DNA from 2 places in the Serratia sp. DFXYC6 genome. Region 2 is predicted to be linked to the other one. Evidence: predicted binding sites of a transcription regulator. Region 2 holds the regulator's gene; the other holds the start of a gene.
The links. The regulator PurR, encoded in region 2, represses purine synthesis genes. The targets are predictions, from matches to a motif close to CANGCAAACGTTTGCNTG.
Positions count from the first base shown of each region.

Region 1: a site for PurR is predicted at 5,671-5,688, ahead of AC2CGQ_RS09370 (nucleoside-specific channel-forming protein Tsx). Genes of this name have one in related genera too.

Region 1 is NZ_JBXUNV010000001.1:1,916,835-1,924,185, reverse strand. Features, by position in the region: gene puuR (HTH-type transcriptional regulator PuuR) at 1-82, opposite strand, end outside; gene puuD (gamma-glutamyl-gamma-aminobutyrate hydrolase) at 79-840, opposite strand; gene AC2CGQ_RS09390 (glutamine synthetase family protein) at 1,060-2,478, shown strand; gene AC2CGQ_RS09385 (APC family permease) at 2,787-4,157, shown strand; gene yddG (aromatic amino acid DMT transporter YddG) at 4,249-5,142, shown strand; gene AC2CGQ_RS09375 (hypothetical protein) at 5,216-5,488, shown strand; gene AC2CGQ_RS09370 (nucleoside-specific channel-forming protein Tsx) at 5,851-6,729, shown strand; gene AC2CGQ_RS09365 (hypothetical protein) at 6,784-6,963, opposite strand.
Region 2 is NZ_JBXUNV010000001.1:1,734,068-1,741,418, forward strand. Features, by position in the region: gene AC2CGQ_RS08380 (C40 family peptidase) at 231-1,049, shown strand; gene sodB (superoxide dismutase [Fe]) at 1,249-1,827, shown strand; gene cydH (cytochrome bd-I oxidase subunit CydH) at 1,892-1,981, opposite strand; gene purR (HTH-type transcriptional repressor PurR) at 2,306-3,331, shown strand; gene punR (DNA-binding transcriptional activator PunR) at 3,328-4,272, opposite strand; gene punC (purine nucleoside transporter PunC) at 4,396-5,607, shown strand; gene cfa (cyclopropane fatty acyl phospholipid synthase) at 5,953-7,104, shown strand; gene AC2CGQ_RS08415 (I78 family peptidase inhibitor) at 7,178-7,351, opposite strand, start outside.

The DNA.
Region 1 (7,351 bases), 180 kb from region 2:
CGGCGACCCGGCGCTGCGACAACCCCAATTGTTGACGGATCTGCGACAGACGTTTTCCCGGTGCCAAGCTGACGTCGCTCATGGGCGTTTTTCCTTTTGATAGTTCCGACAGGCGGTGATGAAACCATCAAACAACAGGCGCGACAGGGCGTACTCGTCACTGTTCCACTCCGGGTGCCACTGCACGCCGAGCGCGAAGGGCTGATCGCGCACGCTGATCGCCTCCACCAGTCCGTCGGCGGCGTGCGCCTCGATGCGAACGCTCGCGCCCAGGGTTTTGGCGCCCTGGCCGTGCAGCGAGTTCACCCAGAATCTGTTGCAATCCGGTATCAGTTGCGAAAGCAGCCCCCCTTCCTGAACGATGACTTCATGGGCGGGGGCGTATTGCTGTTCCAGCGGCAGGTCGTGATCTTCACGATGCTCCAGCAGCTCGGGCAGTTCGTACAGGCGGCGATGCAGGGTGCCTTGGGTGGCGACCACCATCTCCTGCATGCCGCGGCAAATGGCGAAAAGGGGAATGCGCCTGTCGAACGCCTGGCGGAGCAGCGCCAGGCTCAACGCGTCTCGGCCAGGATCGGCGTCAGGCTCATCGCCGTTTTCACCATAAAGGTGCGGCTGCACATTACTGGGGCTGCCCGGCAGCAAAATGCCGTCGAGGCGTGGCAACAGTTCCGCCAGCATTTCCGGCTCCGCCAGCGCGTGCGGCAGGGCGATCGGCAAGCCGCCGGCGGTGATAACGGCATTCAGGTACTTTTCTTGCAAGGTCTGTGTGAGGTGCCCGTTTAACCTATACCTGCACATGACGACGCCGATGACTGGTCTGTTAAATATATTGTCCATGCTATCCCCTTGGTACGTTCGAAATTATGAACGATAAGCTTCTCCACCGCCGATTTCGTTCAATATTCTATAAATCTAGCAGTCGATTGGGCAATATTCAAACCAAAAGTAACACTTGCAAAACAAATTTGTTTCATCTACGTTTCATTTGTGGGCATTATATTGAACAAGACGGTCAATAAACATCGACGACAGCAAAACACAAACGGCGGGTGAACCATGCAGACCAACATCGTAGAAGTGGAAAACTTTGTTCAGCACAGTGAAGAGAGACGAAGTAGCGCGTTCCAGCGCGAAGTGAAGAAGTATTTGGAACGTTATCCGTTAACCCAACATGTCGACGTACTGCTGACCGATCTGAACGGCAGCTTCCGCGGCAAACGCATCCCGGTCGGCGGCCTGAACAAACTGGAGAAGGGCTGTTATTTCCCTGCGTCGGTATTTGCGATGGATATTCTCGGCAACGTCGTAGAAGAGGCCGGGCTGGGGCAGGAGTTGGGCGAGCCGGATCACGTGTGCGTGCCGGTGCCGGGCACGCTGACGCCGTCGGCGGCGGATCCGCAATATATCGCGCAGGTGCTGCTCACCATGCTGGATGAAGATGGCACTCCCTTTGACGTTGAACCGCGCAATGTGCTGAACCGAGTGTGGCAGCGTTTGCGTCAGCGCGGGCTTTCCCCCGTGGTAGCGGTAGAGTTGGAGTTCTATCTCATCGATCGTCAACGCGATGCGGAGGGCTATCTGCAGCCGCCTTGCGCGCCGGGAACCCAGGAGCGCAACACCCAAAGCCAGGTGTACTCCGTCGATAACCTGAACCATTTCGCCGATGTGCTGAGCGAAATCGACGAGCTGGCCCGTTTGCAGGGCATTCCGGCGGACGGCGCGGTGGCGGAGGCGTCGCCGGGGCAGTTCGAAGTCAACCTGCACCATACCGATGATGTGCTGCAGGCCTGCGACCATGCGCTGGCGCTGAAACGGTTGGTGCGCATGGTGGCCGAGAACCACAACATGCAAGCCACCTTTATGGCCAAACCGTATGAAGAGCACGCCGGCAGCGGCATGCACGTGCACATCAGCATGCTGAATGCGCAAGGCGACAATGTGTTCGCCGACGACGACGGCGAAGATTCGGCGCTGCTGAAACAGGCGTTGGCGGGCATGATCGCCCTGATGCCGTCCTCGATGGCGCTGCTGGCGCCGAACGTCAACGCCTATCGCCGTTTCCAGCCCGGCATGTATGTGCCGACCCAGGCTTCCTGGGGGCATAACAACCGCACCGTGGCGCTGCGCATTCCCTGCGGCGATCGCGACAACCACCGCGTGGAGTATCGCGTGGCGGGCGCCGACGCCAACCCTTATCTGGTGATGGCGACCATTCTGGCCGGCATCGTCTACGGCCTGGAAACCGCATTGCCGCTGCCTGAGCCGGTGACCGGCAACGGGCTGGAGCAGGACGGGCTGCCGTTCCCAATCCGCCAGAGCGACGCGCTGTACGAGTTTGAGCATCAGCCGGTGCTCAATGCATTGCTGGGCGAACGCTTCAGCCATGTCTACCTGGCCTGCAAAACCGACGAGCTGGTGCAGTTCGAGCGCCTGATCACCGAAACCGAAATCGAGTGGATGCTGAAAAACGCCTGATCCCGCTCACCTAACGACTACCGCGCGCGTCCGGCGCATTTCATCGGCTCTCCTGTGGCCGGTGAGGCTGCGCGCTGCGGTACAGAATTTCTTCTATCACGGCGTACAGGACGCCGACGAGGAAATAACCATGACTCAGTCATCCCCATGCGCAGGCGTCTGCCTGTGCCGCAGTGCCTACGGGCCGGTCGCCGGCCGCCCGACAGTGACCCCAAATCGTTTTTCCCGCCGCCTGAACAGCAGTTTCCCCGCGGCCTCTCTGAATGACGTTGCACGGTTGACAGCAGAGGACCAAAAGGGGAACTGCCATGACGACTAAAGCCATCGACAGCGGCCCGGCGGGCAAACCGCAGCTGCGCAAATCCCTCAAGCTGTGGCAGGTGGTGATGATGGGCCTGGCCTATCTGACCCCGATGACAGTGTTCGACACCTTCGGCATTGTCTCCGGCCTCACCGACGGCCATGTGCCGACCTCCTATTTGCTGGCGCTGGCCGGCGTGTTGTTCACCGCCATCAGCTACGGCAAACTGGTGCGCCAGTTTCCTACCGCCGGCTCTGCCTACACCTATGCGCAGAAGGCGATCAACCCGCACGTCGGTTTTCTGGTGGGGTGGTCGTCGCTGCTGGATTATCTGTTCCTGCCGATGATCAACACGCTGCTGGCGAAGATTTACCTGACCGCGCTGTTCCCGGAAGTGCCGCCCTGGGTGTGGGTGGTGGGCTTCGTTATCCTGATCACCGCCATCAACCTGAAAAGCGTCAATCTGGTGGCCAACTTCAATACCCTGTTCGTGCTGGCGCAGGTGGCGATCATTCTGGTATTTATCTACCTGGTGGTGCGCGGCCTGCACAACGGCGAGGGGATGGGCACGGTGTGGAGCCTGCGGCCGTTCCTCAGCGAGAATGCCCACCTGCTGCCGATCATTACCGGCGCGACTATCCTGTGCTTCTCGTTCCTCGGTTTTGACGCGGTCACCACGCTGTGCGAGGAGACGCCCGACGCCGCCAAGGTTATTCCGCGCGCCATCTTCCTGACTGCGCTGTACGGCGGGGTGATCTTTATTAGCGTTTCGTTCTTTATCCAGCTGTTTTTCCCGACCATTCAACGCTTTCACCAACCCGACGCCGCGCTGCCGGAGATCGCGCTGTACGTCGGCGGCAAGCTGTTCCAGTCGATCTTCCTGTGCGTGACCTTTATCAACACGTTGGCTTCCGGCCTGGCGTCGCACGCCAGCGTGTCGCGCCTGCTGTATGTGATGGGGCGTGACAACGTGTTCCCGGAGAAATTCTTCGGCTATATCCACCCCAAATGGCGTACGCCGGCGCTGAACGTACTGATGGTCGGGCTGGTGGCGTTGTCGGCGCTGTCGTTCGATCTGGTGACTGCTACGGCGCTGATCAACTTTGGCGCGCTGGTGGCCTTTACCTTCGTTAACCTGTCGGTGGTCAGCCACTTCTTTATTCGCGAAGGGCGCAACAAAAGCTGGAAGGATCGCTTCAACTTCCTGTTCCTGCCGCTGGTGGGGGCGTTGACGGTGGGGGTGCTGTGGCTGAATCTGGAGAAGAGCTCGCTGACCATGGGGCTTATCTGGGCGACGCTGGGTTTCGGCTATTTGGCCTGGCTGACCCGACGTTTTCGTCAGCCGCCGCCGCAGTTGGAGCGGCAACCGCAGCAATAAATTCACAGGCGGGAGTTTCCCGCCTTTCTTTTTGGCGCGTGCGGCAGTAGAGTGAAAAAACTGATAAAAAATAACCTATTGGACCTGCCTTATGCCCGCTTTGCCCTTGCGTACCCGCGCCACGTTGCTCGGTTTGTTGGCCATCGTGCTGTGGAGCAGCGTCGTCGGCCTGATCCGCAGCGTCAGCGAAGGGCTGGGGCCGATCGGCGGCGCGGCGATGATCTACAGCGTCAGCGCGGTGTTTTTGCTGGTGGCGCTCGGCGTGCCGAAATGGCGCAGCTTTCCGCGGCCTTATCTCATCGTCGGCAGCCTGCTGTTCGTCAGTTACGAGATCTGCCTGTCGCTGTCGCTCGGCTACGCCAATACCCGCCTGCAGGCGATAGAAGTGGGCATGATCAACTACCTGTGGCCCTGTTTCACCGTGCTGATGGCGTTGGTGCTTAACGGCCAAAGAGCGAAATGGTGGCTGCTGCCGGGGCTGCTGCTGTCGCTGTTCGGCATCGGTTGGATCATGAGCGGCGAGGGCGGCTGGTCGCCGGCGCAGATGCTGGCCAACGTGCGCAGCAACCCGCTCAGCTACGCGCTGGCCTTCAGCGGTGCGGTGATCTGGGCGCTGTATTGCAACCTGACCAAGAAGATCGCCCAGGGCAGCAACGGCGTGGTGCTGTTCATCGTGCTGACCGCGCTGGCGCTGTGGCTGAAGTACGCCTTCAGCGCGGAAAGCGGCATGCAGTTCAGCCTCGGCGTGACCGTAACGCTGCTGTGCGCCGGGGTGGCGATGGGGGCGGGGTATGCCGCCTGGAACGTCGGCATCTTGCACGGCAACATGACGCTGCTGGCCACCGTCTCCTATTTTACCCCGGTGCTGTCGGCGGTGTTCGCCGCGTTGGTGTTGCACACCTCGCTGACCGTCAATTTCTGGCAGGGCGTGGCGATGGTCACTCTCGGTTCGCTGATCTGTTGGCGGGCAACTCGCGGAAATTAACGGAAATTATCCGCTGTCGTCGCAATGTTGAACTAGAATTTAACTAGCCATGTTGCCTGAAGGAACGACGACGATGAGAAGCGACATTCAATTTATTCAACAGCCTGAAATCGACGTGCATCACTATGAGCGCGGCGATACCGTTCGCCTGACCACGGCGAATTTGCGACATGAATATCAGCTCGACGTTTATATTTTGCGTCGCGACGACAAGCTGATTTACGGCTCGGTCGTCGCGGCGGCGCCCAAGACCGATATTCCGGTCGCCAGTTGGGAGGTGAAAAACGGTGAAGAGGTGGCGTTCCGCCAGGAAAACATCGCCAAAGCGGTGCCGGCGGTGAACTGATTTCACGTTCCGTACTTTCTCCTGATGCTGATGAAGGCCGGCGCTGGCGCGTCGGCTTTTTCTTTTCCACCTCGTGATGACGCCCTGATGTCATTTGGCTCAAAAACTGCGCTAAAAAACGCGGTGCATGACAAAAATCACAGCGAATGTGAATTTGCATGAAACATAATTTGACAAATGTGAACGCAATCGATTACCTATTCGCGAAATGCGTAACTGGATCACAGATTCTTACAGTCAGTGGTTTCTATAATGCGCGCGTCATCCGAGTTTCTGTGTGAAGACAACGCCAGGTGTCGGCAGACTCATTGTCATCTTTTCTAAACGGGCAGGAAATGGCCCTTTAAGCATGTGGTAATAAAATGAAAAAAATAGCTCTCGCAGCAGGTGTACTGCTCGCAGCGTCTTACAGTGCATCATCAATGGCTGATAGCAAAGACAGTCAATATGTCTCCGACTGGTGGCACCAGAGCGTCAACGTGGTGGGCAGCTACCACACCCGTTTCGGGCCGCAGCTGAATAACGATGTGTATCTCGAATACGAAGCCTTCGCCAAGAAAGACTGGTTCGATTTCTACGGTTACGTTGACGTGCCGAAGTTCTTCGGCGTAGGCAACACCCCGGATCGCGGTATCTGGGACAAAGGCTCCCCACTGTTTATGGAGATTGAACCACGTTTCTCCATCGACAAACTGACCGGCACCGATCTGAGCTTCGGTCCGTTCAAAGAGTGGTACTTCGCCAACAACTACATCTATGATCTGGGCCACAACGCCGACGGCCGTCAAAACACCTGGTACATGGGTCTGGGCACCGATATCGACACCGGCCTGCCGATGAGCCTGTCGATGAACATCTATGCCAAATACCAGTGGGAAAACTACCAGGCTGCCAACGAGAACAGCTGGGACGGTTACCGCTTCAAGGTGAAATACTTCGTACCGCTGACCCAGGTGTGGGGCGGCAACCTGAGCTACATCGGCTTCACCAACTTCGACTTCGGTTCCGATCTGGGCAAGGACAGTGGTAACGCGATCAACGGCAAACAGGTGCGCACCGGCAACTCTATCGCCTCCAGCCATATTTTGGCGCTGAACTACGATCACTGGCACTATTCTTTCGTGGCGCGTTATTTCCATAACGGCGGTCAGTGGCAGGATGGCGCGGATATCGGCACCCCGCAGGGCCCGATCAAGTCTACCGGTTGGGGTTATTACCTCGTGGTCGGCTATAACTTCTGATTTTCCGTGCTATCAGAAACAGAAAACCCCGCCTGGCGGGGTTTTTTTTCGTCATCACTGGGCTTGTTCAACCGGGAGATGCTTCACCGGCATAAACAGTCTGCCTTTGATCACGTGACATTCATTATTTATCCAACTAATGATTTGTTCACGGCTGACGCCTTCCGACTGCGCGTACTGATGAAGATCGCCGTTAAAGTGCCGAGTGATGTATTCCATGAGGGTCATTTGCACGTCTTTTGCTCCTGAACGCCCACCCGTTGCCAGCCTGGCCACCGCGGGAGGTTGAGGTTTCTCAGACAGCGAATGTAAATTATCGGCAACGAAATCTCAACATAAAGCACCAGATTGGGGCGACAGCGGCGGGAAAAAGAATCCCGCACGGAGAGGCGGGAAATGTTCGCTATTATCATTATGGATGATAAGAATAAGATTTGAGGTGCGACGAAAAAGAGCACGCTAACTCTTTTTTGTTACCTTCCCACGCTAGCGTAAGGCTTATTTTTCTTCAAGAAAAATCTGAGACAAGCATCGGCATTTTCGAGGCATTTTGCGTTAAAACAAGAGAGTGGCGCGAATGCCGTAAAACCGCACTGTCATCTCGGAGTTTTCCTTATACTTT
Region 2 (7,351 bases):
TCACTAATATATTGCGCCGCGATGCCGGCGCGGCTTAATTATATCCGCCACCGTCGCCTGGCGCTTTTTTATACATCAACAGGCTGATTTTAAACCAAAAAAAATGTCATTAACGTTTTCTCACAATATGGATTATTATTTATGAGTTCTTCGCTGTTTTATATGGTGAAGTTCGGGAATACTGTAACTCTTTCGATATCCGTTTCGGGGCCAAGGTTGGTGACGTCGACATGCGTTTAATTCTTACGCTCTTTGCGCTGCTGTTTACGCAGCTCTTCTTCAATTTGGCGCACGCTGCGCCACAGGCGCGCGTTGCCGCCGAGCAGCGTAAAAGCCATGCTAATGAAGCGCGGCCCGATGACCGCAGAAAAAAGAAAGCGGATAAAGCCGCCAAAAAAGCCAAAGTGACGGCCCCCGAGAAAAAAACCAAGACCGCCAAGGCCAAAAGCGAGAAAAGCGCGAAAAAGATCGTCAGCGCCAAACCCAAGGCCAAAGCGCAGAAAACCGCCAAGATTAAAGTCACCCCGCCGAAAAAGGGCTATAAAAAAGGCTATGGCCGCCACCGCGACGCCGGTATGGCCACCGCCAAACTGGCGCGTGAAGAAAAGCCGTTAAAACTCAGCCCGGCGCACAAAAAACGTTACCAGCATGCCAAACAGACCGCGATGGCCAAGCTGATGGATCAGATGGGCAAGCCTTACCGCTGGGGCGGCAGCTCGCCGCGCACCGGCTTCGACTGCAGCGGCCTTATCTATTACGCCTATAAGGACGTGGTGAAAATCAAGATGCCGCGCACCGCCAACGAAATGTATCACCTTCGCGACGCGGCGCCGATCAAGAAAAGCGAACTGGAAAGCGGCGATTTGGTGTTCTTCCGCATCAACAACCGCGGCGTGGCGGACCATGTCGGCGTCTATCTCGGCAACGGCAAATTCATCCAGTCGCCGCGCACCGGCGAAGAGATCCGCATCAGCCAGCTCGACAACGATTATTGGCAAAACCATTACATCGGCGCACGCCGCGTAGTGACGCCGAAAACCATCCGTTAATTCCCTGTTCTGCGCGGTTGCGGCCCCGGTCGCAACCGCCTGCTCAAGCTATCGCCCATCGCACTCCCCCACGCGCATTTCTCGCTTTTCCTCCTGTTTTTTATGATGAAAATTGTTAAGATTGAATGACCACAATAAAAAACGGCCCATCTGGCTCCCGCCTGGGCGGGAAGAAAGTGGCGCTGTAAAGGAGGAAGCAATGTCGTTTGAATTACCTGCATTACCGTATGAGAAAAACGCGCTCGAGCCGCACATCTCCGCCGAGACCCTGGAATACCACTACGGCAAACACCACAATACCTACGTGGTTAACCTGAACAACCTGGTGAAAGGCAGCGAGTTCGAGGGCAAATCGCTCGAAGAGATCATCAAGACCTCCAACGGCGGCGTGTTCAACAACGCCGCGCAGGTGTGGAACCACACCTTCTACTGGCACTGCCTGTCGCCACAGGGCGGCGGTGAACCGCAGGGCGAACTGGCGGCGGCGATCGTCAAATCCTTCGGCTCTTTCGCTGCGTTCAAAGAGCAGTTCACCGATGCCGCCGTGAAAAACTTCGGCGCCGGCTGGACCTGGCTGGTGAAAAAACCAGACGGTGCGCTGGCGATCGTCAACACCTCCAACGCGGCAACTCCGCTGACCGGTGAAGATAAACCGCTGCTGACCGTTGACGTGTGGGAACACGCGTATTACATCGATTACCGCAATGCGCGTCCAAAATACCTGGAAAACTTCTGGGCGTTGGTCAACTGGAAATTTGCGGCGGAAAACCTGGCGTAAACGCAGGCCTTGCCGAAGTGACGAGGCGCAGCCAGGCTGCGCCTTTTTTAAAACCGGCGGGAGATCAGTTCAACGCGGCGACAAAGCTGAAAGCGATGATCATCGCCAACGCGCCGACGGTAGTGAACAGAGACATCTTCAGATCGGTATCCATGACAACTCCTTTAAAATGGGCTTTCCTAAGGATAAAAGGCGCACAATTAGTACGTCAAATCATTTTCCCACAGTTCGCCGATAAAATCTTGTTATCATTTCCCGGTTTATAATCTCGATTACCTCTTCCACTTTTGTTCAATATGCGACAAAATTCGCAGTTCACAACTGCGTACCGGCATCCATGCCCCTCCTGATTAAGCGCTGAAGACTTCAACACACTAAAAACTCAGTTTTCGCTTCTCTGGAGAAGGATCTACGTAGGCAAACGATTAACATCACACTTACATGCTGTAAACATGTGAGTTCAGGAGTCATTCCTTACATGGCAACGATTAAAGATGTGGCCAAACGCGCGGGCGTTTCCACCACCACCGTTTCGCACGTCATCAATAAGACTCGTTTCGTCGCCGAAGAGACCAAAGCGGCCGTGTGGGCCGCGATCAAAGAGCTGCACTACTCGCCGAGCGCCGTGGCGCGCAGCCTGAAAGTCAATCACACCAAGTCTATCGGTCTGCTGGCCACCTCGAGCGAAGCGCCCTATTTTGCCGAAGTGATCGAGGCGGTGGAAAACAGCTGCTACAGCAAAGGTTACACCCTGATCCTGTGCAACTCGCACAACAATCTGGACAAGCAGCGCGCCTACCTGGCGATGCTGGCGCAAAAGCGCGTCGACGGCCTGCTGGTCATGTGTTCCGAATACCCGGATCAACTGCTGGGCATGCTGGAGGACTACCGTAATATCCCGATGGTGGTGATGGACTGGGGCGCTGCGCGCGGCGACTTCACCGACACCATCATCGATAACGCGTTCGAAGGCGGCTATCTGGCCGGCCGTTACCTGATCGAGCGCGGTCACCGCGATATCGGCGCCATCCCGGGCCAGCTGTCGCGCAACACCGGCGGCGGCCGTCATCAGGGCTTTATGAAGGCGCTGCAGGAAGCGCATATCGACATTCGCGAAGAGTGGATCGTCCAGGGTGACTTCGAGCCGGAGTCCGGCTACAAGGCGATGCACCAAATCCTGTCGCAAAAACAGCGGCCGACCGCGGTATTTTGCGGCGGCGACATCATGGCGATGGGCGCCATCTGCGCCGCTGATGAGCTGGGGCTGCGAGTGCCGCAGGATATTTCCGTGATCGGCTATGACAACGTGCGCAACGCCCGCTACTTCACTCCAGCGCTGACCACCATTCACCAGCCTAAAGAGCGCCTGGGAGAAATGGCCTTCACCATGCTGCTGGATCGCATCATCAGCAAGCGCGAAGAATCGCAGGTGATCGAAGTGCATCCGAAGCTGGTGGAACGCCGTTCGGTCGCCGACGGTCCGTTCATCGACTACCGCCGCTAATCCCCTGAGCCGGAAGCCTGCACGGCTTCCGGCGCCGCCTCGCTCAGCCACTCCTGATTCAGCGTCTCGCCATCGCCCAGATACGCCAGCAGCCAACTCATCGCCGGCGACGGTTTATCCTGCTGCCAGGTCAGGCAGCAAGGGCTGGCGGGAAACGGCTGCTGCAGCTGCAACGCCTTCAGCTCACCGCGCTGCACCAGCGGCAGCGCCCGATGCGCCGGCATCATGCCGACGCACAGCCCGGCGCACAGACAGTCGAGCGCCGATGTCCAGTCCGGCACCACCAGCCGCCGCTGGTTATCCAGCGTCCAGGTGACGCGCTTGGGCAGATTGCGCGAGGTGTCTTCCAGACAAAGCGCAGGGTACGGCCTCAACCGATCGTCATTTAACGGCCCTGCCAGCTGCGCCAGCGGATGCTGTGGGCTGACTACGCACAGCCAGTTCATGTAGCCCATATCGCGGAAGGCAAAGCCGCCGCCGACCGGCACCGCGCGCGTGGCGCCGATCGCCATGTCCACCCTGCCGTCCACCAACGCATCCCAAACGCCGTTGAACACTTCGGGTTGCAGCATCAGTTCAACATCGGGGAAATGGCGGTAGAAATCCAGCACCAGCTGGCGGCTGCGCTGGGGTTTGACGATGATGTCGACTGCGATATTCAGCTGGCCGCGCCACCCGTTGGCCACCTGCTGACAGTGGCGACGGGTGTCGAGCATTTTTTTGATAACAACTCTCGCATCCTTGATAAACAGCGCGCCGGCCGGCGTCAACTCCACATCACGGTGACGCCGCTCAAACAGCGGCACCGCAAGCCATTGTTCCAGTTGCCGCACGGTATAGCTCACCGCCGACGGCACCCGGTGCAGCTCCTGCGCCGCCGCGCTGAAACTGCCGGTGCGCGCGACCGCGTCAACAACTTCAAGAGAATATTCAGACCACATCGCTTTGCCTTCAATTTTTTTAACAGCACTTTGCAAATATTACCGTTTCACAAGCAGAGATCCAGCCGGATACACTGGCCGGCGCTAAAAACCTGCGACACTAAAATATTAACGAGAAATACCATGCGAAATTCTTTTGGCTTTATGTTCTACCTCGCCGGCCTGAGCATGCTGGGTTATCTGGCGACCGATATGTACCTGCCCGCCTTCGGCGCCATGCGGGAGGAACTGCAAATTTCCGCCGGCGCGGTCAGCGCCAGCCTGAGCATCTTTCTGGCCGGCTTCGCCTTCGCGCAACTGCTGTGGGGGCCCCTCTCCGACCGACTGGGCCGCAAACCGGTATTATTGATTGGCCTGACGCTGTTCGCGCTCGGCTGCCTGGGCATGCTGTGGGTAGAAAATGCCGTGCAGCTCTGGATACTGCGCTTTATTCAGGCCGTCGGCGTCTGTTCCGCCACCGCCATCTGGCAAGCGCTGGTGGTCGACCGCTATCGCGAAGGCCAGGCCAACCGCGTGTTCGCCACCATCATGCCGCTGGTGGCGCTGTCACCAGCGCTGGCGCCGCTGCTTGGCGCCTGGCTGCTGAACCACGCCAGCTGGCGTGCGATCTTCGCCGCGCTGTTGGTGATCACCGCACTGCTGCTGCTGCCGACGCTGCTGCTCAAAGAGCGCGCCAAAACGCCCCCCGCCGCCGACGCGCCGAAAAACGGCGTCAGCTTCTGGCAACTGTTGAAATCTCCGGTGTTCAGCGGCAACGTCGCTATGTACGCCGCCTGCTCGGCCGGTTTCTTCGCCTGGCTGACCGGTTCGCCGTTCATCCTCGGCGATATGGGCTATAGCCCGAGCGACATCGGTCTGAGCTATGTGCCGCAAACGCTGGCCTTCCTGCTGGGCGGCTACGGCTGCCGCGCCGCGCTTAAGCGCATCAATGGCAAAACTCTGCTGCCGTGGCTGCTGGTAGCTTATGGTGTCAGCATGGTGGCGCTGTATCTGGTGGCGACCCTGACCAATCCGACGCTCACCACGCTGCTGATCCCGTTCTGCGTGATGGCGCTGGTCAACGGCGCCGGCTACCCGATCATGGTGGCGAATGCGCTGATGCCGTTCCCGGAAAGCAGCGGCAAAGCCGCCGCGCTGCAAAATACGCTGCAATTGGGGCTGTGTTTTGTGGCAAGCATGCTGGTGTCGGCGTTTATTGCCCAGCCGCTGTTGGCGACGGTGACGGTGATGGTATCTACGGTAGTCCTGGCCGCGCTGGGTTATTTCCTGCAGCGGGGAAAAGCGGCCGATGCGCAGCAAAAGGCACAGCGGGAACATGCTAACTCAGCGTCATAATTGCCAAGATTAATAATCACTTAAAGAATATGTGTGCCGAGTGCGATTTACAGTTGAGTCAACGCCTCGGCACGCCTATACTCAAAAACAACCTTGTAAAGTAACACCTTATAATCTCTATATCTCAATCAGCTATTGTGTACGCGCCTTGCGTCACACTCTTTTTTTTAAAGGGGCGTTAATCCTGCGCCGTTTGCGTCGGGCCGTTTCTTTAAATTTCCTCTGTTCATAGTCGGATATCAGACGCCGCGGGCTTATTTCCCGTTGGTATAGGTATGCACCCGCAGAAATTGTCTAAGCTGTTTCCTAACGGGTCATCAGTCAGAAGAAGGTGATGGAGAAGCTATGAGTTCATCGTGTATAGAAGATCTGAGCATCCAGGATAATCAGTGGTACCGTATCGCGCACGAAATGCTCGGTCTGGCCGGTATCGAAATCAACGGATCGCGCCCTTTCGATATTCAGGTTAAAAATCCCGAATTCTTTAAACGCGTTTTGCAGCAAGGATCCCTGGGCCTGGGCGAAAGCTATATGGACGGTTGGTGGGAGTGCGAGCGGCTGGATATGTTCTTCCAGCGCGTGGTCAGCGCCGGGCTGGAGAAGAAACTCCCCCACCACCTGAAAGATACCCTGCGTATCGCCGCCGCGCGCCTGACCAATCTGCAATCGAAAAAGCGCGCCTGGATCGTCGGCAAAGAACATTACGATCTCGGCAACGATCTGTTTACCCTGATGCTCGATCCTTACATGCAGTATTCCTGCGGCTACTGGAAAGACGCCACCACGCTGGAGGAAGCGCAGGAAGCCAAGCTGCGGATGATCTGCGAGAAACTGCAGCTGCAGCCGGGCATGCGTTTGCTGGACATCGGCTGCGGCTGGGGCGGCCTTTCCGCCTATGCGGCGAAAAATTACGGCGTGTCGGTGGTCGGCGTGACCATTTCCGCCGAACAGCAGAAGCTGGCTCAGGCGCGCTGCGCCGGGCTGGATGTGCAGATCCTGTTGCAGGATTACCGCGATCTGCACCAGCAGTTCGATCGCATTGTCTCGGTCGGCATGTTCGAGCACGTCGGGCCGAAAAACTACCGCACCTATTTCGACGTGGTGGAGCGCAATCTGGCGCCGCACGGCCTGTTCCTGCTGCACACCATCGGCTCCAACAAGACCGACATGAACGTCGATCCCTGGATCAACAAATATATCTTCCCGAACGGTTGCCTGCCCTCCGTGAGGCATATCGCCGAGGCCAGCGAAGGCCATTTCGTGATGGAAGACTGGCACAACATCGGCGCCGACTACGATCGCACGCTGATGGCCTGGTTCGAGCGCTTCAAACAGGCGTGGCCGCAGCTCGCCGAGCGCTATTCCGAACGCTTCGAACGGATGTTCAGCTATTACCTGAACGCCTGCGCCGGCGCGTTCCGGGCGCGCGATCTGCAGTTATGGCAGGTGGTGTTCAGCCCGAAAGGCGTTGAAGGCGGCATTCGCGTCGCCCGCTGAACGCTTTCCCGATAAAAAAGCCCCGGCAACATCTTCGCCGGGGCTTTTTTTTTGCTCTTTCGAACCCTGCGGGTTAACCGCAATAAACGCGAATAATTTTATCGTCGCTGTCGCCAAGGAAGTTCAGACGGCGCAGGTTGAAATCCATGGTGACGGCAGAGTTATACGGAATGGCTCGCACCTTGCCGTCGATCCGCACGCCTTCCAGCGAGGTCATCGGTTTGCCGACAAAATTTTGATACTGCGA